Regions from separate parts of the Bacillus sp. 37MA genome, predicted to be linked through region 2. Evidence: riboswitches for the same ligand, from Rfam matches in the RefSeq annotation. Region 2 holds a riboswitch; each other region holds the start of a gene.

Region 1 (7,344 bases), 1.6 Mb from region 2:
TACTTGGTGTGAATAAACGAACAGGCTTATATACATATAATATTGAATAAAGGGGTCGTACCTATGAGAAATTTAGTTTTGCTAGGGGGAGGCTATGGAAACATGCGTGTGCTTCTCAGGCTGCTTCCGAACCATTTGCCCGACGATGTCACAATTACACTCGTGGACAGAGTGCCATACCACTGTTTAAAAACGGAATATTATGCGCTTGCGGCTGGAACTGCATCTGATCATGAAGTGCGTGTGTCATTTCCAGAACACGAAAAATTAAAGCTTATTTATGATGAAATTGCAGCAATTGATGTCGACAAAAAAGAAATTGTATTAGAAACGAACGGTGCACTTGCCTACGATGATCTTATTGTTGGTCTAGGCTGTGAAGATAAATTTCATAACGTGCCAGGTGCTGCCGAGCATACACACAGCATTCAAACCATTCATAAATCGCGTCAAACGTACCAAACACTCAATAACATGCCTGCAGGCTCCAAAGTCGGCATTGTCGGCGCTGGCCTTTCCGGTATCGAACTGGCAAGTGAGCTGCGTGAAAGCCGCCCAGATCTTGACATTAAACTCTTTGACCGTGGACCGCGCATTTTGAAAGACTTCCCGCAAAGACTGAGCCGCTACATTGAAAAATGGTTTACCGATCACGGTGTTGATGTCATTAGCGATGCAAATATTACGCGTGTGGAGCCGAATCGCCTTTACAATCATGAAGATGTATACCCGATGGATGCGATCGTCTGGACAGCGGGTATTCAACCTAGCCATGTCGTACGTGAAATGAATGTTGAAAAAGACCGATCCGACCGTGTTATATTGACTTCCCATCATAATGTGCCGGGCAATGAACACGTTTATGTTGTAGGTGACTGTGCAAGCTTGCCGCATGCACCAAGCGCACAGCTGGCTGAGGAACAAGCTGAGCAAATCGTCGACGTTTTACAGAAACGTTGGAAAGGTGAACCGCTTCCTGAAAAAATGCCAGAAATGAAACTAAAAGGCGTACTTGGTTCACTCGGCAAAAAGCAAGGCTTTGGGTTTGTAGCGGATCGCGCCATTACAGGGCGTGTCGCACGATTCTTGAAGTCTGGTGTATTATGGATGTATAAATATCATAATGGATGAGGAATAATCTTAGGTAAGATTAATCTGAAAACACTGGTATATCAATGTTTCTGAAAAAGCACTCCTCAAAATAAATAAAAACCCGTCAAAAAACGGGCAGGGAAATGGCGGGGGAACCCGCCGTTTTTTATTTACTAAAAATTTTTTCTTCTATCTGGTACTACTTCGTCCATTGTTGCAGGAAATAAAAGGTTATCATCGTACTCTATAGTGACCCATCCATCCCCTTGATTCTTTTTTAATCACCCTTCGATAAAAGGAGGTACTAACCTTCTCTTTATTCTTTTCTATCACTACTTTAGCTATCCTCTTCACCATTTTCTCTTCCCTTAATCATGTATTTCAACAAAGGGAATCCTGTTCCTTCAAAACAATACACTGCCTTAAAAATAGCACCTGTATCCTTTTATTTTTTACTTGCTCAATATATACGGCATCTGTACGACAAAAAAGGGTACTCACGGAATATTCACTCTTTTCTACACGCTCAAAACTTTACTATTAGCGTCCCATTTTTATTGTTCTCCCCTTCTACCTTCGTAAATGGATTGGAGTCGGCTTTCTGCTTCTTGAGAATCCATCGATAAACCAGTCAAAAATGCTAACATGTTATCTTCTTCTGAAAGTTTTCTTATCGAACGGAAGATATTGGGTTTCTGCTCTTTTATTAATGTTATTACTTCAATAGTAGGTAACACTCTTTCTTGAACATTTATCCTTAAAAAAGAGCGCAAAAACCGCACAAATACTGATGTCGAATCAAAGTCATCGGGATAGTTTTGCAATAATAAAAAAAACTTTTCAACGTTCATTTTTAATTCATTTGTTTCTCCCCGCATTTTTCACCCACCTTAAACAGTTATTGGTCCAAATACGGAGTTAAAGCCCTATTTGGCAACCTGGCTGTCATAGTCCATAAGAATGTTAGACCCGTAGTTTTGCGTCCTTACCTTTCGATAAGTTTGCCTTTTTCATTAAGAATTTATATACATTAAATCATGTCGAATAATGTCGCGTCAACAAAATCGATTTGCTTCATTTCACAGGAGGTCGGTCGGTTCATTTAACGAAGAATCCACCAGACGCTACTCAATTTATGAGAGAGATATATGCCAAAGATACTCTTCCAGCTATTTTTGCTTGTTCTAAATTCAATTTACTAATACTGCTTTCATCGCTCTCAATGACCGTAAAGATTGTTTGTATTCGTAAATAAGTATCCGCATATCGGTTCTGGTGCAAACATAGTATAATTTTTAACACTATATGTTAATAAAGTGCATACTTTGTTTTTGGAACATTAGATTATATAATGAGCATAGTATCAATTTAATCAAAAACTACATAAATAGGAGTGTCACACATGACTAAAGTATTGAGCGAAACACCAGGAATTCAAGTATTTAAAGCAGCAGATTTAGAAAAAACGTTTCCAAAACTAGATGTATCTACCATTATTAGCCAACCAGGAGTGAACAGCCAAATTGTTGACGTACCGGTAGCAGAAACACCAAATCCACTTACACTCGGCTTCTTTTCTATGCAGCCTGGCGAATCATTTGAATTCTTATATGAAGTTGTAGAATATAAAGTTGTTACAAAAGGTAAATTTGTTTTGCGTGACCTACAAGGCAACAGATATGAAGCAGAAGCAGGAGATGTCGTCCTTTTCACACCTAATGTACCCGTTATTTTTGATGGTGAAAGTGATGGAGAAGCGATCTACACAGCACACCGTCCGGCTGACGCTTCATTTATGTAAGAAGTAAAGAGGCGCTTAAAAATAGAAGCAATCGGTGAATCACCGATTGCTTCTATTTATTTTGTGTTTTTCTTTTTAGCCGCGTCCTCCAGTTTGCTTTTTGGCTCTTTAGCGAATTTCTGTAGGTTTGGAATACAGTTTGATTTAAAGTATCGTACGAAGCCTTATTTTGCAACAAATGAAAAGAAACCATTTTGAATAAAGATTGATCAAAATGGTTTCCATTGAGAGCGTAAAATATCTGGTTCTGGTGCAAAAAATTCAATTGCTACATATATACTTATTCTAGATAGGAAAAGAGGGTCATGAACACTTGACCTTAATTTTTGTGCCCAGATAAGTATAGACAGTTCAGTTATAGTATGATATTGAAAGATTCATACAGATTCCACTTAGGAAACTTTTCGTTTCTTTATACCTTCCCCAATTATTTATACTAGAACCCTTCTACCTTATTTAATTGTTACTGATAGACAGGGAATAGGATGGAGAAGCATGCTCCTTTATTTACTTCACTTGTTACTCGGATCTGTCCATTCATGCCTTTTATAAGACTAAAGGAAACCATCATTCCGAGTCCCGTTCCTTTTTCATTTCCCTTTGTTGAAAAATAAGGCTCGCCAAGACGGCTTAATTGTTGTGGTGTCATTCCTATACCTGTATCCTGTATGTCAATTTGGACATTGAACTCATTTGAGAGTAAGTTCAGCTGCAGTTTCCCACCATTCGGCATTGCTTCTATTCCATTTTTCAGTATGTTAATTAAACCTTGTTGTAATTTACTTCTTTCACCTAAGATGAAATAATTGGCCTGTTTGTTAAACGTGAAGCTAATGTGAACGGCATTCATGTTAGCCAACGGAGTAATGATTTGGATCGTAGACTGGATTTCTTCCAACACGTTTACTTTCTCCACTGTTATAGGTGCCGGTTTAGCAAACGTTAAATAATCATTGATAATTTCTGTTGCCCGGTCAATCTCTTTTAGAGCGATATCTAGGAAATGTCCTCCATTTTCCAACGATGGATCTTCATGTAGCAGCTGCATAAACCCCCTCGCTGCCGTTAACGGGTTCCTTACTTCATGAGACATGCTAGCTGCGAGATGGCTGACAATCTCTAATTTTTCAGATTTTCGTAAGAGCTCTTCTGTTCTTTTTCTTTCGGTGATCTCCTCGTAAATGCCAAAAACACCAATCACATCTTCAGCAGCCCAAACTGGTACAAACGTAACCGTATAGTCGAAAGAAGAGTGTGCCTCTACTTCAATCGTCGTTTCAAAACTTTGAGGCTTCCCTTGAAGCGCTTTTTCAAAATAGTGGGTTGGGTACGATTTTTTCAATTGAGTCAGCAGCCGTTCTTCCCACTCATCTGTACGATTTGTTTTAGCACGGTTTACCTGCAAACTATTTCCCTCTACATCAAATAAAACAATCGTATCCGGATGGTTTTCAAAAAGAGAACGATACCGCTGTTCACTTTCTATGAGCATCTTTTTTGTTTTTTCTAATTGGCGCGTTCGATTTCCTACGATTTCTTCCAAATGACTATTTAAATAAGAGAGTTCTTCATTCTTTAAAGATAATTGAGCCGTTCTTTCCTTCACTTTATCTTCCAATGTTTCATTTATATTTTTAATGTTTCGTAATATCGTATCATTTTCATGAAGAATAATGGCATGTCTGATCATATTAAAGATCAATATGACGATCACACCAATAAATATAGTCAGTAATTCATTTTTTTGAAAAAAAGCGATGACAATCAAAACAATGACACTTATATAAGGGATAATCAGTCGACTCATTTTCAAAATGCTCTGTTCTTTAATGGTGTTCTCTCTGTAGTTATTCGCTGCTCCTTTTTCAAAAAAGCTGGATAATCCGATGATTAATAAAGCTATACTCCATAACGGTTCTATTAGTGTAAATGGTTCTAGTCTATTAAATATAGATAGATACAGCCAAATAGAATCAGCAATGATGTATAGCATCATGGCGCTTAATTGTAGTGTAAATACTTTGAAAGGAAAAAATTTTTGATAAGATAAATAAACAAAAATGATCACCATCAAGGTACATAAATAAATAGTGGAGAAGCTGAAAGAAACTGTTATATAGAACAAAGAAAACTGGGAATCAAATAAAATTTCTTTAAACAAGTACAACCAGCTGACCGTAAACAAAACAGTGATCACGATGCACGCTTCAAACCATAACTGCCATATGCGGTATTTATGTTTGTCCGTGTATACTTTATAAAGCAAGGCGGATAAATACAACAATACATTGATAGCCCAAAACAAATCGGCCCACCCTGGAAAGGTGTAGATCGCTTCTGTCCTGAGATCGTAAGTCCATATTAATTGCCCGAGAAGAAAGCTCAAACAGCTCGTCATTAATAGAAACCAATACTTCTTTTGTTCTCTTCTAATTCTTTTAATGTTCACGTACATAAAGATAAACGACATTAAAGGGGCCATCAACGCAAAAAAGCTTCCTCCGAAATATCTTAATTCTTTATCATTCCAAAAATAAAAAAGCCATGCATAGTATGTTAATGAGTAAAGGATGACCATACATATAATGATTCTTATTCGCTTCTTTTGAAAAAGCATCGGTTATTCTCCTTTTACATAAGTTGATCGTTTGACTTTACATTCTAAGATAGAGCCGGCCGATAGCTTCTTCCGAACGCTCACTGGCATATCATAGAAACGTACGGACAGCCAACACAATTTTCTGGATGTTGCTGGTGTAGATGACGGTTTCTTCAGCCATTTCCACACGCCTTCCATCAGTTAAGCTGCGGGCTGTACGACAGAAGGAAGATCAGTTCCAGGCGGCTGCGGTTTGTTTCAAGAAACGGCTGGATGCATACGAGCTTTGTCCAAAATCATCACGATCCGGCCAGATGGATAATGTGCCAGTACGGTCCGTAGAAAGCGGAGAAATGCTTCTGCCACACAGACCGTGGCAGCGAGTTTAAAAACCAGCTGATCGATCAAACATTATCAGCTTTTAACATTGGCCGGTCACTCAGCACGAAAGGCTGTCCATATGACAATGTCGTGGCGGAAGCCACATTTAAAATCATCAAAACAGAGTTTGTGAGCCAGATGACGTTTGATCATTTAGAACATCTTACAGTTGAATTCAGTGACTACGTCAACTGGTTCAATAAGCTGCGCATCCACGGAACCTTAGGCTACGTAAGCCCGGTGGAGTTTAGAGAAATGTCCCTTAAAAAGGTTGTATGATTTAGTGTTGACATTTCATTTTATCAATATTTCTTTGTAACTTCGCATCGACTTAACAAACCTTTGTCGTTTTGAACTAGTGACAAGAATCGGAGGTTGTGCAGTTTTGTAACCTCCTACAAATAAATACCCCATTAGTTAAAGATAAAGAGTCCCATAAATATTAAGTTATGATTACTTATTCACCGGAAATTTTTGACTACATGTCACTTTTGACAGTAATTTGCGCACATATTATGCTCAAGAACTTCCGAACTCGGAGAATAATGTTACTATCGAAACTGAAAAAGCCCAATACCCAACAACAGTTGAGAATATCATTGTTGAAATCCAAAATGACAGCAATACACAATACGAGACAGGTGAGCATGTGTTTCTTGAAAAAAAGTAGAAGATACATGGTACAGAGTGCCAATGAAAGCTGATTCTTTCACTGAGATGGCAACTGGTCATCCTCCAGGTGAATTGTCATCAATGGGGTTTGATGTAAAGGACCTGAAGTATGAACTAGCACCAGGTGAATATCGAGCTACCATCAGCGGGCTTGCTGCTCCATTTGAAGTTGTAGATTGAAAAGGAGCCGTCTTAGGTTCTTTTTCTTTTTAGTTAATTATCACTAAAGCCCTAAAGTCATTTAGTAAACAGTTTCGGTCAACTGTTGCGCAATATTCTCGTAAGCACCAAATATCAACAGTAAACTTTAACAGAGCCAATTGAAAAAAAGACACCGTTTAAAATTAGTAAAACAGCCGATGCAAGAGCCGGAACCAACCTTATATGTGTGGGATATTGACGTTAAAAAGGTGGTACACAGTAAGTACAGCCCGGGATTTGTACCGTTAAAAATCCCGGTTCCTGTTCAGCAAAAGAAGAACGATCCTTCTTAAAGACGGGTTTTGCAAGTGCTGGCGTTACGCCAGTATGTCCGGGGTGTTACGCCCCAGTGCGCTGTGTTTGAGCTAGTTTTATATACAGGATTTTATGCAAGGTTCGGGTGGATCTTAGTATTAAAAAGTTTTTCCTACCTAGATACCTGTTTACGGATGTTTTGGGGAATGATAGAATCGCTTCAATACATTGAAGACGGGAGACAATCGATTGAATAAGTATTCTTTGTTTACAGCAGCAACGGCAGCCACAGTAGCAATATCCAGTTTAGCTACTCCAGCGCAGCATCCAGCCACCCTTTTAT
Region 2 (7,344 bases):
AAAATTCGTGTTTCTTTAATTTTTTTGTATATCGTAGATATGGAAATAAAAGTAAGCCTATGACCCATTTTTACACGTATCTCGGCTGAACCCCTATATATTTACCTATCATTCCTTCTTGAACTATCCTGCCCCGTTAGTTCAATAAGAAAATCAACAACAGTCTTTATATACGTATGATCGTTCTTGCTTTATAAACCAAAGCGATCATCTTAAATTCTGATTAAAATACGTTTAATTGTTTTTCAGTCCCATTATGAAATTTCACTAGTAATTCGCCGTTACTTGAATCCGCTCCCCGCTAGGCTTCTATGATACCTGCTTTTGTATGCGTTTATATGCGCAAAAGCATCGCAGCCTTTTGCATTGATGTTCTGGCTTTGTTTTGCTACATTCGGAATCGCAATGAACAATAAGACGGTAATAACAAGTAAAACAATCATCATTTCAATAATAAGGGGGATAACCTCTAATTTGGAGGGATATCGTGTTTCTTCTATATAATATTGAAATATAAAAAAGCCCTTTACATAAAAGGACTTCTTAGACGAATATCTTCATATAGAAAGCTAACCTCACGTTGCTTCTTGTTGTCTTTGACGTAGTTTGGCAACTTCTAAAATGTTCTCCAGCTTAAACATCCTCTTCTGTTTTCCCGTAAAGCAATAAGCATTAATATAATTGTCGTCCATACCCGTGACGATAATACGTCGGTGATCGTATTATCCGCAGCCATGTACATGATCTCAATCGGCAAATTCTCTTCTTTCGACGTAAGCAATCATCTCTTCATTTTACAGCCTCTTTCTTCACTTTATTACAGCGAACAAACATTCTTAGATCAACAAAAAAGCAATCGTATTTTACTTCCTTTACTGGAAAGTTATAGAAATGTAATAGAACTGTAAAACGCCTGTCTTATTTATTGGGTATATTAGCGTTAGAGGTGATATTTATGATTAATGGATTGTTTTTTAACGAGGGTACAATTTTAAAAGAAAAATTGAATGAAGACCAAATCAAACAGCAAGCCGCATTTTGGAAAGAATGCGTGGATAATGGCAAGGATGACATATATATGATGAGTTATATAAAATTATGCGCTCAGATTAATGAACCTGTGAAGGCAGACATCTTAACGGCTAGACTAGATCAGGTGCATGATATGTGTAACGGAATGATGGTATAAGATCGGTTTCGGCCGGTCTTTTTTGCATACTTACCTCTTTTCATTGGCAAATTAAGTTTGGGTTGATTATAAACTCGTAAAAGTCAAGATGGTTAACAATGCCAAAAGTAAGGAGGTATTATATTTGAGCCCCAAAAACCAGGATCCTGGACAAAAGATTCAAAACACTGTGGACGAACTAAAGAAAAAAGGCGTTCCACCGAGAACAGCAGCATATGCAGCGTCAATGGGTTACTTAAGAGCATTTAAAAAAGGTAAATTATAAAAAAAGCGCCCGCCCACTCGTCATGAGCAGGCGGGTTTTTCGTTATCGTTAATATAAAATTAAATTTACCTAGTCTTTAGAGTAGCTTACTGAAGGGATATTATAATGAAAATAAAGGAGCTGATCAAGTTGATATTGCTCGAAGCAGTTAAATTTCATGGTTTATTTCGATTGTGGAATGTCCAAGAAAAAGAAGTGACTGAACCCCTTTTCTTTAGTGAGATTTTAAAATGCATCGGTGATAACGATAATGATTGGAACCTTGGTGTTTTTAATTGGTTTCATGAAGATGAGATTAATTTTGAAGATTGGCAAGAACTGACGGTTGATGTTTTGCCAATGGTGATGACTGAGCAAGGATGACTGGCTGAGGCTGGTCTTTTTTGTATCGTTAGCTTAATTGATCAATTTGATCCAATAAAAAAAGTCCCGCCATCAATAACAGATAGGGGGCTTAAAAGTTTCAAATTAAAATAATTATTTATTTGGTTTATCCTTTGTCGGTGGTTCTGTTGGTGTTTCCGCCGGGGGTTTTATCGGTGTCTCCACTGGTGGTTCTGTTGGTGTTTCTTCCGGGGGTTTTATCGGTGTCTCCACTGGTGGTTCTGTTGGTGTTTCTTCCAGTGGTTTTACTGGTGTTTCTTCCGGTGTTTCTGCAAAATCGCTCATATCGATCCTCCTTAACTTTAGTAGTGTTTAGTATGATTAATTGACTCTATCCTTATGTTTTAAACTTATTTTTCAAAAAAAGCCCCTACCGCAAAAAGCGTAACCGTAACCGGGGCATGCTTGTGTTTATTCTAATTCTTCGCTGATCCCAATTTAGCAAATGTATTGCTGTATGTCCTCAGCCCGACAGGGGAGACTATTCCTTACCCCTTTCACATTGGAACAGTCATTTGTTTATTCAATGACTGCTTTTTATTACCCTTACTGAATATAAATTAATCCATTGGAGAGCCTATCCTTTATTAACATTTATAAGGGAGGACTTTCAATGAAAAAAATATTGATTTATATGACAGCCTGCATGACCATGTTTTCACTCGGGGCTTGTATGAATAACCGTGATAATGCTACGGATAATGCCAAAAACGATTCGGTCGAAAATGTTGTGCATGATGATCAAAAAGCAGACAATGGCATGGATAATACTGATCAAACCACTAATGCCAATTTGGATGTGTCAGAAAAGACTGCTGACCGTGTTGAAGAATTAGACGAAGTAAATGGTGCAACAGTACTTGTAACAGATCATAAGGCTTATGCAGCCGTTGATTTAAAAAACGGCACGAAAGTAAATGACGATCTGAAAAATAAAATTGAAGAAAAAGTAAAAGAAGCGGATACTTCTGTTGAAAAAGTGTATGTTTCCGAAGATCCAGATTTCAGCACTCAAATGAAGGATTATGCTGATCGGATAAGGGGCGGTGAACCAGTTGAAGGGTTCTTCGATGAATTTAGTGATGCTGTTCGCAGAGTATTTCCGAATGCCTGACTACAAACCTTATCAATTGTTTCATAAATAACACCCCCGGTCGAAACCGGGGCTATTTGCTATTTTGCTTCTCATACGATGCAACATCGACCACACTTCTTCTCGTGTAACCGGACGTTGCGGATATGTTCCATCGCTAATGCCGTTTTCTTTCACCCATTGTTTTGCTTCTTCAAACCGTGGTGAAGGTGCTGCGTCTTTTTTATATTCCACTTCTGTATCCTCCTTTTCGCTTGATATAGCTTGGCTCGAACCTGACACAACTGTGCTAAGTATGTCTGATTATTAAGCAGATCCATATCAGCCTTATTATCAATAAAAGCCATTTCAAGCAGCAAAGCCGTCGCCTTCGTTCCTTTTAACACTGCTAAATCTGGTCGATTTTTAATTCCTCGATCTTTTACGTTGTACTTATCCAGAACCTTTCTAATTTCGGCGTGAATGATACTGGCTTCTTTATTTTGGGAGTATACAAGTGTTTCATAACCCGTTCCCCCACCTGCATTTAGGTGGATCGAAACAAATATCTTTGCGCCTGAGACGAGACAATCTTATCCTGCGTTTCATTTTGTTTATCAATCTGAGCCATAAGCTTATTCTCCCGCTCTTTTGATTCCGTCATCTGAAATCTCAAAAGCCATACAAAAAAGGGTACAAAATACTCCCTGCGCTCATAACTCTGGTGGTAGTTGAGTTAATTCCAATGGTGTGTCTCCTTACTCTCCTTTATGAAAATCTATATAAAAAGAGCGCCCGAATGGACGCTCGTTGTGTTGCTATTTATTTTTCGTTAATCCACTATTTGTTCCTCAAGGATTCCATATCTGTAAACGTTGATTTATCAGCATTTATATCCATTTCTAAAGAGAAATAAATACTACTGTTGATTAACGATTAATGTCTGTACTAAACTTTTTCAACTTACGCTTTTACCTGCTCTTCATAGCTTAAGGATAATTCAGCATATTTTTTGTAATGATATAATTTCTTTTCTCTGAACTCTTTTCTGATTAGTATATTAATACATCCCCGCTCTAAATACTCATATTTCAGATATCTATGTCTATGCCAACCACTGATCGTGTCTAAAACAAGTTTTGATACCTTTAGTTTACTTTCTTTTCTTTTTTGCTCGTACCATTCAATTGCTTTGCTCTGTTTTGAAGTTAAATAGCCTATATAAATTCTCCGAGCGTTTTTTCTCATATTTCTTTTATTCATTTTGTTTCCCCCATCTAAATCGTACGGAGGCCCGTATTCGGCAACTGGCTGGCTTGGCGTCTACTTTAGCCCCTGTAGTTTTGCGTCCCCACTTTTCAGTAGTTTTGCCCTTTCGTACAATTTCAATTTATTTCTTTTATCATACGACAATTCACATAAAAATATAAGCTAAATTTTATTGAAATTTGTCGATCTTTGTAGAATTTAGCTTAATAATTGTTTTTAAATAGTAGTATGATCATGGGTACTGTATTTATAATTGTAAATTTTCTAGTATTTAACATATAAAACTATCAATAAAAAAAGCACTCGATATGGGCGCTTCTTCCGAATTTCCTCAATTATTTTCTCTTCTTCATGAATATTTATTAATACATACTACTCATCCTTATATTTCCTAGTCACACGACCTTTCTTTGAATAACCTTCTATTTATTACGCAGGCTGTGCAATAGGCGTAATCATCTTGATCATATTTTTATTAACAATGCTGTCACCAATAACAACGACGGAAAGGCGCTGGTCATTGATTTGAGATGAATAGTCAGTAGCTTTGTAATTCTCGACGGTTTCTTTCATTTCTGGTCAGTTACTGAGATAAATCGCCACGTTCGCATTCGGATCAATTTCAGACGGCGTGATTGAGACGATAATGTTTTTATTTAAAACAATGCTACCAATGGCAATGGCCATGAGTTTTGGTTCGTTCAGATTCGACGCAAAAGCTGAAGCTGAAAAGTCTGGAATTGTGGCCGAAATGGAGCTCCCGTCATTTAAAGTGATTGAAAGGTTCATAATGTTGTTTCCTCCTTTTTAAATCAATGAATTTAAGCTATCTCGTAATCCGTTTAATTGCCCATGTGTGGTATTTGTATTGCTTGAAACAGCAGATGGCACAGAAACAGGCAGACTCATTTCCGCTATCGCTGACCGCGCTTGGATAAATTGATAGGCATAAGTATTGCTGTCCTGCTGCACAGTATCCATACCGTACGCACTCAAACCTTTATACACTCTTACTTGATTTCAATATGTTGTTATGCGTCGCTATTGCTTTAGCTGCACCGACAGGTAGTTCGTTATTGATCGCTTCCTTCTCTTTCTTCCTTTTCGTCCGATTCCTCACCAGCTGGTCTAGCTCGATCCACCCTCCATCAATCAATCTGCGAATAAGCCACCACAGACAGATGATTGCGGATATTTCGCTTCAAACAGCTTTCTTTTGAGTGCAAATACAGGTGTTGACACACCTTTTATGTCGATCACTTCAATATGCCCGTCATGATGCAATACTTCAAAATCAGCGATGTATTCAATTTTCCGTTGTGTTGTGCCGCCCTTTTTAAACTTATCCTGTAATAAATATCGGAGAATGAAACAAAGCGTATCGATGCCAATACTACCTACGTACTGTGCAAATTCTTCGAATGTGAAATCGGCGATCTAATTAAGCTTGTTGAAAAAGAAGAAAACGCTAGTGAATAATCACCAATACCCGGACCTGCGTGTTGGGCGTATTAAAAGCAACCTGCGCATATTAATGGAACAACATAAAATGTCTATCAAAGATGTTCATGATGCTACTGGGTTAAGCCGCACAACAATTTCAAAGCTACTTAATGAAACGTCCACAACGATTGCTTTTGAAACAATCTTTAAGCTTTGCCGACTCTTTAATATCAAAATCGGTGATTTACTTTGTTAAGAAGAAGAAAACAACCAATAAGCACCACCGCCTTTATGCAATTTTATATATTTACTAATTTGTATAATTCCAGATTTAAATAGGAACTTTCGTTCTGTATCCTTTAATAAAAGGGAGGACTTTCATATGAAAAACAAATTAGGCCTATCTTTACTTTTTTTGCTTTTAAGCTTTGTTTTGGCAGCATGTAGCGAAGAAGCTACACCTGAAAAAGAAACTGCGGTAGAAACAAAAGAAGAACCAGCTGCAACGAAAACCAGCAGTGAAAACAAAACAATCTTGAACGAAACAGGTACGTTCACACAGATTAAAAAGAGCATGAGCGTTGATCCTGTCACGTCCGGCCCATTCACTGTTTCACTCCCACTCGTATCAACTGTATCCGGTAAACTGGCAGGCGAAGCCGCTACTTATTACGGAACAAATAACTTGCAATTCGTCCAAGTGGAAATGGATATAGCGCATTCAACCGAAGCGACAGACAATCTTTGGCTCAGTTTTGTCAAAATCGTAACGAATACGGGCGAGCAACTTGATCCGGACATCACGTTGTCGAATATGATATCTGGTGATTTTTACGGAAAAGTGAATCATACAGGATCATATGTATATGTTTTGCAAAACTCACAGCCCGAAGATATTGAATGGATACGGGTTTTGATTGATCCACCTCATGATGAAAACAATAATGAGATTGGCGAATCGTTCGACATTCATGTTGATTTTCAATAAGCACCACCACCTTTATGTATGAGAAAGCCGAGCCAATGACGGCTTTTTTCTTTGCGCTTTTTCCCTTATTTGTCGAAATTTATCTTGTATGCCAAACTTTTGTCCTGTATCGTTTAGATAATAAATACGTAAAGGATGATAAATAATGGATATTACCGCCCTACTTTTGGCTTTACTCGGTTTTCTCGCTATCGGTGTTGGGATCGTCTTATTGATTGTCCGCGCAATCAAAAAGCGGTCGTTGAAACCAGCTGCATTTATCGCCGGTGGTGGATTAGCGACATAGCAATAATGCCGGTGTCGGAAGAAACAGCGTCTGAGCAAAAATCAGAAGAAACTTCCGAGAAGGAAGCAGCGAAACCTGTCAACTCTGAAAAAGTTGAGAAAGCTGCCGCTGACGAAAAGATTAAAGCTGAACAAGTAGCTGCTAAAAAAAAGGAAAAAGAAGCAGCAGCCAAAGCTAAGACTGAACAAGAAGCAGCCGCTCAAAGTCGCTGATGTAACCTTTATCGCAAAGGAAGTGTCTACTGCTACAAACTTAGGTGGTGAATATGGCGGTAATGCGAAAAGTCAATTCACGCTCATAAAAGTGAACGTCACGAACGAAGGCGACGAAGCTATCACAGTCGATTCTAATTTCTTCAAATTGTTATCGGGCGGTAAAACGTATAAAGCTGACGGATCGGCTGCCATTTATGCAAATGACGACACCGGATTCTTTTTAGAAAGCGTCA
Region 3 (7,344 bases), 850 kb from region 2:
TGGTCATTTTGGTGGAGGCGGGCATGCAAAAGCAGCAGGCTGCTCTTTAACTGATGAAGCTTATAATCAGTTTGTGAAAGATACGTTTCATCTTGAACCATTGCAGGAAGATGCAAAACGAAATCGTTATAACTTGAAACGGTCTTCGTTCGGTTCGCTGTATAAAAACCGGATGGAAGAGGCCTTTCTTCTTTATCCAGTAAACGATCTTGACTGGGCAATTGTACAGAATAAAACAAAAATGGATCAGACCTTTACAAGTTTTGATGAAGGGGAACATTTCTTAAAACGAAATTATGCAGTCTCGCTTGTAAATGACGATACGTTTGTCAATTACTTAATGGACGATATAAAAAAGGGAATTGAATAAATTTGAAGAAAAAAAGAGAAATTAACATTCTGGATGTTGTGATTGCAGGAGGCGGCCCGGCCGGATTAAGTGCCGCCCTTGTTTTAGGTAGATCTTTGAAAAATGTGACAGTCATTGATGATGGAAGACCAAGAAACTATGTAACGGCTGCTTCACACGGTTTTCTAACTAGAGATGGGATAAAACCATCAGAACTTAGAAAAATTGCGCATGAACAGCTAACAAAGTATCAAAATGTTAAATTTACAGAAGATTTCATCGAAAAAGTCGAGAAAAAAAACAATGTTTTCATCACAACAACAAAAAGCGGAAAAACAATGGTAAGCAAAAAGATCGTTTTCGGCACCGGTATGAAAGATCATTTACCGGCCATTGATGGGCTCCAAGAGGTATACGGAAAAACGGTTTTTCACTGTCCTTACTGTGACGGCTGGGAACGAAGAGATGAGCCTTTAGCTGTATTTGGAAACGGAAAAGGTCTATTGCCTTTTATAAAACTCATTTACAACTGGAGTGAAGATTTAATCGCTTTTACAAATGGAACAGCTGATATAACGAAAGAAGAAAAACAAGAACTCATTCAACATAACATTCCGCTGATCGAATCCCCCATCATCGAATTCCAATCAACAAAAGGAAATCTAGAAAGAATTATCTTGCAAAATGGGGATGCAGTCCGTCGTAAAGGCGGATTTTGGGTAACGACCAATGAGCAGCAGGCTTCCATGATTCCTGCGCTTCTTGGTGTTCCTTTAAATGAGAATGGTGAGTATGAAACAGGTGATCATGGCCAAACAAATATTAAAGGACTCTCTATTGTCGGAGATGCTAAAAATTCATTCACAAGCTTGATCGGGGCGGCGGAACAGGGATATGAAATAGGCGTTAAAATAAACGGTGAATTGGCCGAAGAAAAGTGGGCTGACAAATTACTATGAAGGTACTCTATAAGAATTTCAAATAAATAAAGAGCTACGGATCGCAGCTCTTTATTTTTCAGTTAACGCCGTTTAACTTTATGCATTACGATGTAAAGTATAAAACAAATACATAAAGTGACACAAGAAAACAAAATGGCTAAACTGGCAAAAGCCATTGTATACGCATGATAGCTTGTAAGGGTAGAAATCATTTTACTGCTGTCAAAATGGAAAAAAGCTCCGAGTAAATTGAACGTTAGCAATACAATGAATACGGAAGAAATTCCCGTTGCGGCCCCTTTTATATCTTCTTTGCTTAAAGCGATATGTGTCGATATGCTTATCGCAAAGAAAATAAATAGCCAGAATAACGGATTCACGATATTTCCTATGGTGAACAAGCTTTGAAACAATACACCCGAAGATAGTAACACACTCTTCACCATATCGAGGCTTATTTGTTCTGGCTGAACTTGATTTTCTAAATAAGCTGTATAGAGGCGATAGGATTCAGGAACGAAACAATACATAAGAATTATTAAGGACACTACGCCTGAAATAAAAGGACCGATCCCGATAAAAAAGTTGCCTATTTTCTGATACAGACTTCTCGGGTTGTAGCTATGCTCCACAAAACCTAAATAATGTATATCCCCTCTAGTTGGAACCCATTGCACCTTTTTAATCCGATGTCTAAATAGCAGGCACATGATGACATGTCCGAATTCATGGATAGGTGTGCCGATCCAGGCCGTTACTAAATAGCCTTTCTTATTAAACGTTCGGTATAAATACGTAACCGATTGTTTTTGTAAAAAATCCAGCATAAATCCAATTACGAAAATAAATCCCATTAAAGAAACTAATTGTAAAACTGTATTAAAAATAATGGTAAAAAAAGAAGAAGCCATTTAGTTCTTTTCATCTCCCCGCATTGATCAAAACATATCGAAGCACTATTCATTTTACTCGTTTTCAACGAATAAAAATACTTTCTTGAAACTTCTACATTCAAGAAAGTGTAGATCTTGCTCTCTCTTTTTCCACCATCCTGCCCGTGCCGCCACAAGAAATCTGTCGACAGTATCTGCCATTCAGTCCGTCATTGTGTCTGTATTTCCTCCGCTTTGAGAAGTCCGTCCGACTAATTGATCCATGCTGAATTCAAAAATCTCCCACCAAATGCTGCAAATGAGCGAATAAAATGAACGTACGTCTCATCTTTTCACCCTACTAAAATGGAATGGTTCACTATGATCACTGAACGTTTTCATTTGCTGCTTTATTCATTTTCATGGATCTAGTTCACCCGCTAAATGCATATAGATGATGAATAAATAGATGTCTAAGGGTGATAAGATGGTCCTTTTTATTGAAAAAGCACTTCTCTTCATGATTGTATTGAGACTCATTTCAGGTAGTATCGAGATAACTGCTGCGATGTTGATGCTTAAATTGAATGATTTAGAAAAAGCTTTTTACATCAACAGTTTACTTGCCTTAGTCGGTCCTTTTATTTTGATCGTCACGACCGGAATAGGCATAGCGGGCCTCGCAGAAAAAATCCCTTTAACAAAAAGCATCTGTCTCATAAGCGGGATTTTACTCATTCTTTTCAGTTTAAAATCTAAATGAGCGGCGGATCAGTCAATATTACTGTTCTGTCCTTTTTATTATACAATTGCTTCTTTAGATTTCATCTGAATAAGAACGAGCGCCCTTTCATACATTTAACTTGAATGGGGGATAGTATCATTATTTTAAGATTAAAAATTCAGATAAAGGCAAACTAATCGAAAGGTTAGGACGCAAAGTTACAGGTCTAAGGCCAAGTGGCTATGACGGCTGGGCCGCCTCATAAACGGGGGGATCGGAATGGAAGTTGCAATGCAAGTAACGAATATGAATGCGAAAGTCATTTTGACCATCCTCATCGTATTGTTGTTATTCCTCTTGTATTTATTAGCCTGTAAATGGAAAAAATTTAAACTGTTTTTCATTCTCACGGCTGTCCTCTGTAACTCCGCGTACATTTTATGGCGAGGTTTAGAAACCATTCCAATGTTCAGTACCTTAACCATCATCCTTGGCGTTGTTTTATTTTTATCTGAATTTGTTGATTTTTTTCAGTCCAACGTTTTTCGTTTAACATTTTTAAAGGAGTATAAAATTCAGTTTAAAAGCATGGACTTATTTCGCACTTCCCCTACTGTTGATGTATTTATCGCTACGTATAATGAGCCAGCCGATGTACTCAAAAAAACCGTTGCGGGCTGTAAGTCGTTAAAGTATCCCGCTTCGAAATTATCCATCTATATTTGTGATGATGGGAACAGAGAAGAAATTAAATTGCTTGCCGAAGAGTTTGATGTAGGCTACATCACCCGTGAATCCAATGAACATGCAAAAGCCGGCAATTTAAATAATGCTTTTAACAAAACAAACGGGGAATTTGTCATGCTGCTGGATGCGGATATGATTCCGAAAAGTTATTTTTTACGAAGAACGATGGGGTATTTCACCAAGAAAAATGTCGGATTTGTCCAAACGCCGCAAGTATTTTATAACTCCGATCCTTTTCAAAATAACTTGCGATACTTTAAAGAAATACCGAATGAGCAAGATTTCTTTATGCGTTTTGTTGAAGCTGGCCGGGCTGCTTTTAACGTCGTGCTGCATGTTGGAACAAATGCGGTGTTCCGAAGAAGTACAGTCGAAGATATTGGCGGTTTTCCAACCGGAAGTATAACAGAAGATTTGGCGACAGGCATTATCATTCAAGCAAAAGGCTATGAAACGGTCTTCGTCAATGAACCGTTAGTGTTCGGAATGAGTGTCGATACGTTTGGTGATTTAGTGAAGCAGCGAAAACGGTGGGCACGAGGCAATATTCAAGTGATGAAAAAATGGGGTCCTACAAAACTAAAAGGACTAAACGTATCACAGCGCCTTATTTATTTCAGTGGCATCCTCTATTGGTTTTGTGGTCTTCAAAAGCTTATGTTTATCATCGCACCGATTATATTTCTGCTAACGGGCATTCCGTTCGTTTCAACAAATGTTTATGATTTACTTTTATTTGCAGGTCCCTCTCTTATCGCATCATTCTTGATTTTTAAGCTGCTCTCTCAAAACCATCGAACGATGTACTGGGCGAATATATATGAAGTATCGTTAGCACCTTATCTCGCTAAAGCCGCTTTCGCTGAATTTTTCTTGAAAAGACAGCTCGATTTTAATGTTACGTCAAAAGAGAAAAAGACCGATTCCAAATACTTTCACTTTACGCTCGCTCTACCTCACATCATCCTATTCATTCTGTCCATCTCAGCGATCATCTTCGGTTTATATAAGATGTATTACAATATGTATTCCTATTCCTCTATCGTTGTAAATTTAATTTGGTGCTGCTACAACATTAGTAGTATCTTTGTCAGTATTCTTGTCTGCATGGAACGACCAAAACCGGATGGTGAAGAAAACATTACATTCACCAATTCTCACGTTTGGTTATCCAACTTGTCTGAAAAAAGTCATTCGACCTTTAATATCTACCAAATGTCGATCAATCAAATTATTTTGTACAAAAATGATTATCTTGTGAATGATTCATATAAACTAGGCGATCTGGTCGAGCTTTCCAATCCAGAGCTGTCAGGAGTTGGCGGCGTTATTCAAGACATATATGAAAAAGATAACAAATTATTTTTCAAAATCGTTTTCAATGAACTGGAGAAAAATGAATTTATAAAAGTCATTCAATATGTTTTTGAAAACTCAAGAGGCTACACAATAGTTGATAAAGAACTTATCAGCAAGTATTAGTTTAATTAGTGTGCCTTGTTGCCCACTATCTTATATAGACAGCGGGCAACAAGGCATATAGATTGAAAGGAGCATTCATGAAAATAAAAAAAGCGATTATTCCCGCGGCCGGGTTAGGTACAAGATTCCTGCCCGTAACGAAAGCACAGCCGAAAGAAATGTTGCCGATCGTTGATAAACCGGCTATTCAATATATTGTTGAAGAAGCAGTTCAATCTGGAATCGAAAATATTATTATCGTGACTGGACGGAATAAACGCTCTATTGAAGACCATTTCGATAAGTCAATTGAACTAGAACAGGCGCTTATTGAAAAAGAAAAATTTGACCTTTTGAAAGAGTTAAAAGAAGTTTCCAACATAGCAAATATTCACTATATTAGACAAAAAGAACCTTTAGGATTGGGTCACGCCATTTTATGCGCTCAACAATTTATTGGGAAGGAACCTTTTGCCGTTCTTTTAGGCGATGATATTATGGTGTCTAAAAAACCTGCCTTACAGCAGTTAATAGACGTTTACGACGAATATCATGCCAATGTGATAGGGGTCCAAACGGTTGAACCGTCTGAAGTGAGTAAATATGGAATTATTGCTCCTGGGGAACAAATTGGAGATGTATGTGAGGTTCATAATTTAATCGAAAAGCCTTCCTTGTTAGAGGCTCCATCACGCATTGCGATTATGGGAAGATATATTTTACAGCCTTCGATCTTTCCCCTTTTACAAAAAGGACGAAAAGGAGCCGGGAATGAAATTCAATTAACAGATGCCTTACGGGAATTGTGTAGTGACGAAATCATCTATGCCCTGCAAGTAGCAGGAAGCCGCTATGATATTGGAGATAAGCTCGGTTACTTAAAAGCAAACACGGAAATGGGGCTGCAAAGAAGTGATATGAGAGAACAGCTGTTAACGTATTTAGAACATGTAGTCAAAAGAGAAAGCGCAAAAAAAGTATTACCGTAATGTGGGATAAACAAACGTCCCTATCGAAACCATTGATTCAAGAGACTGATCGTTTGTTAGGAAAAGGACCATTCAGCTAAAATAGCTGTTTGGTCCTTTTGATTATGCAAGTATTCTTTTCTTTTTCAATTACATAAATCCACATCCTGGAAAAGTGATGCTCGGATTACGTCGTGCTTATTCTTTCCTTTGTTACCTCTTTACAATTGCCTGAAAAAGTGTACGAATATATTACAACCGTTGTAGAGCTAATGCTGCTTTTTAATTGGTTTTTCATTTTATTGACGAATGAAAGCCCTGCTTAAGCGGATCAAAATAGCGCCTGATAAGCCTGTATGCCAAAGTAGACCCCGAATCCAATCATCGATAAGGAAGAAAGAATGGAAATGATTTTTAATAGCCTCATGGATAAAAACCTTCGTGCGACACTGGATACTGTTGCCATCATTACATCCCAGGAGAGATTCCCAATAATAATAGCGATACTATAAATAAAGATTTGACTTCCTGTAAATAATTCGGTTGTTTCTGCCAAAATGGAACCATATATGCCTAACCAAAAAAGGAGCGTTAATGGATTCAACAGCGACATGAAAAACCCAGACAATAACGATCTTCTTAGAGGGATCGTCTTTCCCTTTCTTACATTCACTTCAATTTTGTTGGCCGTTAGCAAACTTTCCACTCCGGTGTACGTAAGAACGAAACATCCAAACGACCAGAGAAGTGTTTTCATAAAAGGAGATTCAATAAATTGGACAACCCCAACATAAACCATGATCATATACAGGACCTCGGCTGCTAAAGCACCAAGACCAAAAATCCAAGCATGAAAAAATCCATTTTTAATTCCCGTATCTAATTGCGCAGCATTAACGGGACCTATTGGTGCAGCTAAAGATACGCCTAAAAAAATATAGGTGAATATTGAATTCATGAAACAGTCCTCCGTTAAAATGATGTCTTTGCATCTTATTCAGAGGGAATAGCTTGTACGACTACTGAATGGAAAAATTCTATAATTGACGTCACATATACCTGATAAAAAAAGCGATCTTCTTATGGAAGAATCGCATCCGTTTTATAAAACTGAATCGGGTCAACGTCTTACATATACAATCCTGCCAAAAAAATACCGAGCGCTTCTTGATAAATTTCATCAAATTGTGTGATTGGGAGCGGATTCGTTCCACTGCCAAGCTCAATCGTAAAGCCAGGCCTCCGCCAATCCTGGATAAACCAATCTTTATATCCGGCATAG
Region 4 (7,344 bases), 870 kb from region 2:
CACTCACATCAAATGTCGTATTTGTCGGCTCTTTTTCCGTTTGAATCTTAATATTACCGTTATCAGATTCAAATTCAATAGGGCGATCTAAATGATTCGTCATAAGAGAGATCATCCCATTTTTTACTTTTCCTAAAATCTTACCGTTCACATCGTCCAATATGATTTTTCCGTTATCTGCTTTAACTGAAACAGCTGAGGAAGATACATTTTTCAGATCAATGCGTCCATTACTTGTCGTTGCTTTCACTTGTTTCACATCAAGATTTTCTGCTTGAATACGCCCATTGTCTGTTTCAGTAGTGATAGTAGAGCCCGTAATATCTCGCAGTTCTACACGCCCATTGCTTACTTTTACTTTCACTTCTTTCACACGTAAATTCGCCGCTTCAACACGTCCATTATCACTGGAAATTCTGAGTGAATCATACACTTTTTCAGGTACATATACTTTCAATGATAATGACGTTGATATAAAATCAAAGTTATAAAGTTTTGTCTGTCGCTCTTTTAACTGGACCGAAAGTGTCGTTCCTTCTACGTCAGCCAAGAACGTATATGCCGAGCTTTTCTTCGCTGTTCCTGACACCTCTACTGTTGTTTCTTGTTTATTTGTGGGGATGATTTCAATAGCAGCGTTGTCTGTCGTCACGCTCAAACGTGTAATGTTTTGATTAGTTATCCCTTTTTCTTCCAATACAGAAACAGAGTGATTCATCTTTTTAAATGTAATGAAACTTCCCGCGGCGCCCATGAGTAAAAGAATGAGTGCGATGAGTGATATTTTTTTTATATTAAACATGTTTTAATCCACCTTTAACCATTTTCGTGTTGAATTTTAAATAGCGGACAAATCCACGTATGAGTGCCTTCGTAATAAAAAACATGCCTACGGCAATAAACAAGCCCAGTCCACAAAGCATCATCGAGAAGAACAAATCAAATAGAATAAATGTATCTGGATTTAAAATGACATTCATAAATACAAGCAAAGGAGAAGCAATAAACGCAATACTTGACGCCCACCCGGCAAAAACCAATGCTGCAATTGCGATAAATGGTCCCAGCACGATGACTACGTTAAAAAACCCTAATCCAATCACCGCCCACATCGCACGAATAATATTTCCCGTCGTTTCCGTTTTTTCTGCTTTTTCAAGAAGATAAGAGGCAAGTAGTTCTTTTGCAATGTGATTGGGTGAACCGAGAGTAGCTGAAATGTGTTCTTCGCTTTTTCCTTCTGCTATTCCATTAGCAAAATGTTCTTCAAAGTCCTGTAAAATATCTTGCCGTTCATCTGAAGAAAGTTTTTGTAAAGATTCGTCTAAACTATTCAAGAATTGTTTTTTATTCATCACTGACACCTTCTTTTATTAATTGATTAACACCGTTTGAAAATTCCTTCCATTCCCGGGTAAGCTCGCGAAGATACATTCTCCCTTTGTCCGTTAACTTGTAATACTTACGTGATGGACCTTCTGATGATTCCTGTAAATAGGTTGTAAAATATTCTTCTTTCGTTAAACGTCTTAGCAATGGGTAGACAGAGCCTTCTGATATGGCAATTTGTTCAGATATTTTTTGAACAAGTTCATACCCGTACCGATCTTGCTTATCTAGTAATACGAGAACGCATAGTTCTAACACACCTTTTTTAAATTGTACATTCAAAGTTACATCCCTCATTCCTTCTCAGTACTATATATTATACAGTACTAACTTATAAAAAATACCGGTTGAAAATAATATACTACTCGGTACTATTTATTGCAAGGTACTATTCGATAAAAAAACACGTTTTCATTTCAAAACTTGATCCGAAAACGCATTTTTTATTTTTGTCCACAAAGTATTGATTTAATAAATGTTGTATTTTATGTATATTGATTCGTGTCTGCTTAAATCTTTCTTCATTGCCGGTTCAACCGGTTTTCTTTCAAGTAATAGGAATTTGTATATGAAAAGTTGTTCCTTCCCCAAGGACACTTTGAACAGCAATGTTTCCTCCATGCTCTTGTACCGTTGTAAAGACTTGCGTCAGTCCCAAACCGGTTCCTTCACTTTTACTCGTGAAAAATGGTGTACCAAGTATATGGATTTTTTCTTCTGGTATCCCTATTCCCGTATCACTTATAATGATATGGTTGCAGCCATCTTTATAATAATGTTCAATTTTAATGTTCCCTTCGCCTTCAATCGCATCCAGTGCATTTGTCATTAAGTTGTAAAATGCTTTAATGAATAAGTTTTTCTTTCCTTTTATTGTTTTCTCGGAATCTTTTAAATCTATCTCTACTTCTACGCTATACAATCTGTCCTGGAATAAAAATAGGATTGACTGTATTTCTTTGCATATATTGATTTGGACAAATGGTTCATCCTGTAGATCGGGTTTGGATACTTGTAATAAATTTTTTAAGGTATCCAATGCTTTATCTAACTCCGCATTCATTGTCGTTAAATACGGATGTGAATGGTCTTCTTGATATAGCTGTAAAAACCCTTTGACCGCTGTCAATGGATTTTTCACTTCATGCGCAATACCTGCTGCGATTTGACCGATAGATGCTAATTGTTCTTGATCAGTTAATCGCTTTTCTGCTGCTTTACGGGAAGATATATCTTGAATAATGAGTTGAGCTAAAACTTTTCCTTCCATATTAAAAGGAACTACCATTAATTCTACATCAATAAGCGCCCCATCACGCCTAATCATCTTTTTCTCCCCTCGTCCCGCTATTTCTTGTTTCTCAATCACGTTTTTTAATTGTTGCTTACACAAAACATGGAACTCCGGGGAAACAAACGCAAATAAATTTTTCTGTATCACTTCATTAGATGAAAAAAAATCGAGTAATTCAACAAAGGCTTTATTACAATAAATAATTTTTCCTTCTTGTTCAACAATTAAAATCGAATTAAATGAATAATCAATTAATTGGCGAAAATCTATATTCGTTCCTCCGACTTCCGATAGCAAGTACATCACCTTCTTTAGTATAAATATAGCAAAAAGTTACCTAAAAAAGAACCAATTATTACTATTTATACTGTAATTTTTTTCTACGTGTACGTAAGAATTCAAATCACCTGAAATTGATTCACTAGCATATGTAGGAAGAAAAGGAGCAAAGACAAACCCGCTTCTATCTGGAATTGTAAAAAGCAGGTTTGTCGAAGGTATAAAAACATTCACAAAAATTGTTCGTTCAACTCTTCTGCCCGCCCCATAAATCTTACCCCTTCACTTATTTGAACAGTATCACAAATGAGGTGCACAACATTGTTTTTTTCAGTCCATGCGATTAAATCTTTTTCTAATATCTTTTTCCCACAAGTAGAACATGTTAAACCTGCTGCATAATTCATCATATGATCTTCCCCCTTTTATGAAAGCGCTTTATATTATTATAACGCACCTATTATGAAAATATTGTAAAATAAATAAAATTATTACGTCGAATATAGAAAACTTTTGGGGTTTCATCCGTTCGATCAAGAGAGCATTTCAAGTGATCATTTTTCATATTCATTTAATTGATCGTGTGGTATCATTGTGTTGATAATAAATAATTCAGATAAAGGCAAACTAATCGAAAGGTTAGGACGCAAAGTTACAGGTCTAAGGTCAAATGACTATGATGGCTGGGCCGCCTCATAAATTGGAGGTATGGGTGTTGAAGCGGGGCGATGTTGGAATAGAGAGATTAGACAGATTTTGGATTTTTTTACCTTCAAAAGTGACAGTTGGGTATATGCAGAAGCTATATCTATCAGATGAACAGTTGTTGATCGCACACAAAGACGCGCTAACACTAAAGTTAGACAAAGATTTTATTCACCTGCTTGAAATAGAAATAAAAAGAAGAGACTTAATGCTAACAGTTGACTCCACCATACATATGGAAAACTTGGCAGAGATGAGCCGTTAATCATCCATTTTTTGATCGCTCAACAAAAACAATCACATCATTAAACCAGTTTAATGATGTGATTGTTTTTTATACCGGACACCTATTTTTTAATGATATAAATCCTTATTTTCTATAGGCATAAGAACTTGTACTAATGTGCCTGACCCCTCTTTACTGAAAATTCGAATCTTTCCTTTATGCTGCTCGATAATTTTTTTGCTTACCATTAAACCGAGACCTGTCCCGCGTTCCTTTTCTGAATAAAATGGTTCAAAAAGGTAAACTTGTTTGTCTTTTGGTATCCCTATTCCTTGATCCTTTATATCAATAGCTATCCATCCATCTTCTCTTCTTGTTGTGACTCGAACTTCTCCGCCAGAAGGCATCGCTTCAATGGCATTTTTCACAAGATTCATGATCACTTGTTTAATCTGTTTCGGTTCACAATGAACGATTGGCTGCCCTTGATCCAATTCCATTTTAATTTCCACTTGATTCAACAACGCTTCTGGTGTCATAAATGCAATCATCTCTTTTAACAAATCATTTATATATTGCTTTTTCATGATCGCTTCCTGCTCCGGCTTTGCCAGCATGAGAAATTCATTCATAATAAATTCGATTCGTTCAAGTTCAGACAAGATCACATCGCTGTAAGCATTATTCGTTTCTTCATTAAGAAGCTGTATAAATCCTTTTACGGCTGTTAGTGGATTTCTAATTTCATGGGCAATGCCGGCTGCCAGCTGCCCGATGATTCCTAATTCATCCCGTTTTTTTAACATGTTATCTCTTTTTTTTATATCTGTCATATCCTGTGATATACACATGTGATGGATGACCGTCCCTGTTTCATCCAAAATCGGTGTTATTTTTGACCAGATCCAGCGTGTTTCTTCTTCTGTGTCTCCTTTGACTTCATACTCTAATTCTTTCGGACTGTTATCCGTCGCCCTATGAAATTCAATCAATTTATCTCGATCCTCATGATGAAGATTCTCGAGCCACTGCATTGGATCTTTAAGTAGCTCTTCGTCGCTGACTCCCCAAAAACTATCATAAGAAGGGCTCTTGTAAAGAAGCTTCCTATTACTAATATCATATAGACAAATAACTTCTTTAATATTTTCCGTAATGTAGCTCATCACTTTTTCCCTTGTTATCAGCAATTCTTTTTGTTTTTCGATTATCTTTTGTGTCTCCAAATACTCCGTCCGATCATGTGTGACGGACGATAATGCTTTAATTTTACCTGTATCATCTTTCACCGCAGATAGGGAGAGTGTGACTGGCAAGAGTCTACCATCTTTTTTCAATCGGAATGTCGGATAATGGACAACATTCCCTCCATTTGTCACCCGTTCTTTTAATTCATTAAATTCATCTATAAGATGCTCCGGAACAATTGGAAGGAATTGATCACTTATCTCTTTTAATGTCCATCCATACAGTTTCTCGAACGCTTGATTCGCAGCCATCACCCGACCGTCTAAACTTATAATCACAGCAGAACTGTCTGACATCGTAAACAAAGGATGATTTACGTTAATAATAGAATCGTTTTTAAGATGTTTTTCTTTTTCCCTGTTTTTATTATATACAATTGTTTGAATCCATCCTCTTTCAGACAGTTCTGCCGAAGCAAAGTATAGTTTACAGTATGAACCATCTTTACGAAGAAAGCGGATTATGAAGGGGGTAAAGCTATGAGGGGGTTGTAAATAAAAGAGGTTTTCTATCGTCTTTTCTTTGTCATTTGGATGAATAAATTCAAGTAAATTCTGGTCTATTATATCTACAACAATATGCTGTGAAACAGTCTCCATAACAGGGTTTATATATTTTATTCGTCCGCTTTTATCAATTAAAAGTCTTATCTCATCTTTTTCATTAGAAAACCATTGTATGGAATCGTCGTCTGTTAATTTACTGTTATAAACCAATTTTCTCCCTCTCCTTTTAGTCAAAACTCTCATAGTTGTAAATTTATTCATCAATAGATATATTCATTAAATCACGAATAAATAGTTTTGACTATTCTTTATTACTGTAATTAAAGTAAAATTTTATTTAGAGGTACAAAAAAAGAGCCGCCCCAAAACCAGTTATTCACTAATTTTTTAGGACGACCTCTCGTTTTCTTTCTTATTTTGCATTCATTGCGTTATAAATCGCGACAGTAAATGTTTCCCGTGTCGCATGATGCGTTCCATAGAACTTATCACCTGCGAAAATACCTGTTTTATCGATCATAGCCATTGCCACAATGCCTTCAAAAGCCCAGTGACTCGCATCGATATCTGAGTAACTGACACTTGCTGCAGCTGTTTGTGACATGTTGAGGTCAAATGAACGCTTGATGATGAGGGCCATTTCGTTTCGTGTCATTTCTGCTTCAGGACGGAATGTTTTGTCTGCAAATCCCGTGATGATCCCTGCTTCACGCATCGCTGCGATATCGTAAGCGAAACGGTTTGATTTTGGTACATCTGTAAAATGGCTCATTACTTTCGGTTCGATGTTCAAAACACGGTTAATAATTGCTGCTGCTTGTCCACGTGTTACTTTTTCATTTGGACGGAATGTATAATCTTCAAATCCTGTAATCACTTCTTGATCTGACAATGTTTTAATAGCTGTGTATGTAGATGAAGATTTATCGATATCTGTAAACCAATCTGGTGTCTGTGCTTCATCCGAAATGCGTTTCGCGCCTGCGTATTTCGGACCCCAGTACGGATGATTCAGTGAAACAAGATCAATTCCCTTGCTTGATGTTGCGTTTAATACCATGTTTCCACCGGCATACACTCCAACATGTGAAATACCTTTGCGATATGTATTTGCGTAGAAAACAAGATCTCCTGGTTGTAAATCACTTTTTGCTACTGAAGTTCCAACATTATATTGTTCGTCTGTTGTACGTGGCAGTGAAATACCTGCCGCATGTTTGTAAATATACTGTACGAATCCGGAACAATCAAATCCATTTGGTGTCGTCCCGCCAAAAACATATGGGACGCCCATGAATTTTTCTCCATAGGTTACGATCGATTCTCCGATTGATGCAGCTTCTGTTTTAAAAGATGCTATCGGAGAAAAGGTTAAAAACATCATTGCTGCCATAATTGAAATGATTATTTTTCTGCAACTATTCACCATAAACCTCCCGGATTCTTTTTTTCTATTAATCTCTTTGTTTCCCTTATTATTCTGATTCTACCAAAATGAAACATTAATTTGTTTTACGTTATAATGACAAATCCAATAATATTTGTAATATAAGATGAATTTTTTACCAAAATATGATTCTATTAAAATCCAGTTCATCCATTATTTTCATATGTTATTTATTTTTCTTCCTTTTCCGTCTGGGAAACATATCGGCGTACCGAATTGACGATCTATATCGATGCAGCATTTTAATCCG

What was found. Region 2 has a riboswitch for cyclic di-GMP ahead of A3M5_RS0104385 (hypothetical protein). Riboswitches for the same ligand answer to the same signal wherever they lie in the genome.
Region 1: another riboswitch for cyclic di-GMP. It lies ahead of A3M5_RS0113420 (hypothetical protein); the one in region 2 lies ahead of A3M5_RS0104385 (hypothetical protein).
Region 3: another riboswitch for cyclic di-GMP. It lies ahead of A3M5_RS22775 (glycosyltransferase family 2 protein); the one in region 2 lies ahead of A3M5_RS0104385 (hypothetical protein).
Region 4: another riboswitch for cyclic di-GMP. It lies ahead of sda (sporulation histidine kinase inhibitor Sda); the one in region 2 lies ahead of A3M5_RS0104385 (hypothetical protein).

The regions. Positions count from the first base shown of each region.
Region 1 is NZ_KB889752.1:2,406,587-2,413,930, forward strand. Features, by position in the region: gene A3M5_RS0113415 (NAD(P)/FAD-dependent oxidoreductase) at 64-1,131, shown strand; gene A3M5_RS0113420 (hypothetical protein) at 1,647-1,970, opposite strand; cyclic di-GMP riboswitch class I at 2,022-2,108, opposite strand; gene A3M5_RS0113425 (cupin domain-containing protein) at 2,495-2,893, shown strand; gene A3M5_RS26860 (hypothetical protein) at 2,950-3,027, opposite strand; gene A3M5_RS23810 (ATP-binding protein) at 3,357-5,510, opposite strand; gene A3M5_RS25445 (hypothetical protein) at 5,654-5,881, shown strand; partial or broken gene A3M5_RS26190 (transposase) at 5,856-6,152, shown strand; partial or broken gene A3M5_RS26660 (immunoglobulin-like domain-containing protein) at 6,376-6,725, shown strand; gene A3M5_RS25830 (S-layer homology domain-containing protein) at 7,343-7,344, shown strand, end outside.
Region 2 is NZ_KB889752.1:809,685-817,028, reverse strand. Features, by position in the region: partial or broken gene A3M5_RS25970 (competence protein ComG) at 345-446, opposite strand; gene A3M5_RS0104415 (hypothetical protein) at 956-1,189, shown strand; gene A3M5_RS25700 (hypothetical protein) at 1,314-1,454, shown strand; gene A3M5_RS0104405 (hypothetical protein) at 1,584-1,817, shown strand; gene A3M5_RS26365 (hypothetical protein) at 1,932-2,123, opposite strand; gene A3M5_RS0104395 (YhcN/YlaJ family sporulation lipoprotein) at 2,452-2,952, shown strand; gene A3M5_RS25160 (S-layer homology domain-containing protein) at 2,974-3,165, opposite strand; gene A3M5_RS26555 (N-acetylmuramoyl-L-alanine amidase) at 3,105-3,479, opposite strand; gene A3M5_RS0104385 (hypothetical protein) at 3,874-4,173, opposite strand; cyclic di-GMP riboswitch class I at 4,210-4,292, opposite strand; gene A3M5_RS0104380 (hypothetical protein) at 4,759-4,968, opposite strand; gene A3M5_RS25155 (hypothetical protein) at 4,987-5,175, opposite strand; gene A3M5_RS25150 (hypothetical protein) at 5,180-5,335, opposite strand; partial or broken gene A3M5_RS25960 (DUF1064 domain-containing protein) at 5,371-5,541, opposite strand; gene A3M5_RS26550 (helix-turn-helix domain-containing protein) at 5,536-5,658, shown strand; gene A3M5_RS0104365 (helix-turn-helix domain-containing protein) at 5,651-5,878, shown strand; gene A3M5_RS0104360 (hypothetical protein) at 6,005-6,610, shown strand; gene A3M5_RS25140 (hypothetical protein) at 6,756-6,896, shown strand; gene A3M5_RS24305 (hypothetical protein) at 6,908-7,108, shown strand; gene A3M5_RS24010 (DUF4352 domain-containing protein) at 7,131-7,344, shown strand, end outside.
Region 3 is NZ_KB889752.1:1,661,627-1,668,970, forward strand. Features, by position in the region: gene A3M5_RS0109370 (DHH family phosphoesterase) at 1-370, shown strand, start outside; gene A3M5_RS0109375 (NAD(P)/FAD-dependent oxidoreductase) at 373-1,308, shown strand; gene A3M5_RS0109380 (hypothetical protein) at 1,371-2,201, opposite strand; gene A3M5_RS26835 (DUF2238 domain-containing protein) at 2,385-2,483, opposite strand; gene A3M5_RS0109390 (YqhV family protein) at 2,650-2,925, shown strand; cyclic di-GMP riboswitch class I at 3,064-3,148, shown strand; gene A3M5_RS22775 (glycosyltransferase family 2 protein) at 3,166-5,115, shown strand; gene galU (UTP--glucose-1-phosphate uridylyltransferase GalU) at 5,193-6,083, shown strand; gene A3M5_RS0109405 (LysE family transporter) at 6,394-7,020, opposite strand; gene A3M5_RS0109410 (M14 family metallopeptidase) at 7,191-7,344, opposite strand, start outside.
Region 4 is NZ_KB889752.1:1,683,766-1,691,109, forward strand. Features, by position in the region: gene A3M5_RS0109485 (DUF4097 family beta strand repeat-containing protein) at 1-802, opposite strand, end outside; gene A3M5_RS0109490 (HAAS signaling domain-containing protein) at 795-1,355, opposite strand; gene A3M5_RS0109495 (PadR family transcriptional regulator) at 1,348-1,671, opposite strand; gene A3M5_RS0109500 (two-component system sensor histidine kinase NtrB) at 1,937-2,980, opposite strand; gene A3M5_RS0109505 (hypothetical protein) at 3,193-3,372, opposite strand; cyclic di-GMP riboswitch class I at 3,574-3,658, shown strand; gene sda (sporulation histidine kinase inhibitor Sda) at 3,678-3,932, shown strand; gene A3M5_RS0109515 (PAS domain-containing sensor histidine kinase) at 4,022-5,857, opposite strand; gene A3M5_RS0109520 (C40 family peptidase) at 6,060-7,076, opposite strand; gene A3M5_RS0109525 (ABC transporter ATP-binding protein) at 7,254-7,344, opposite strand, start outside.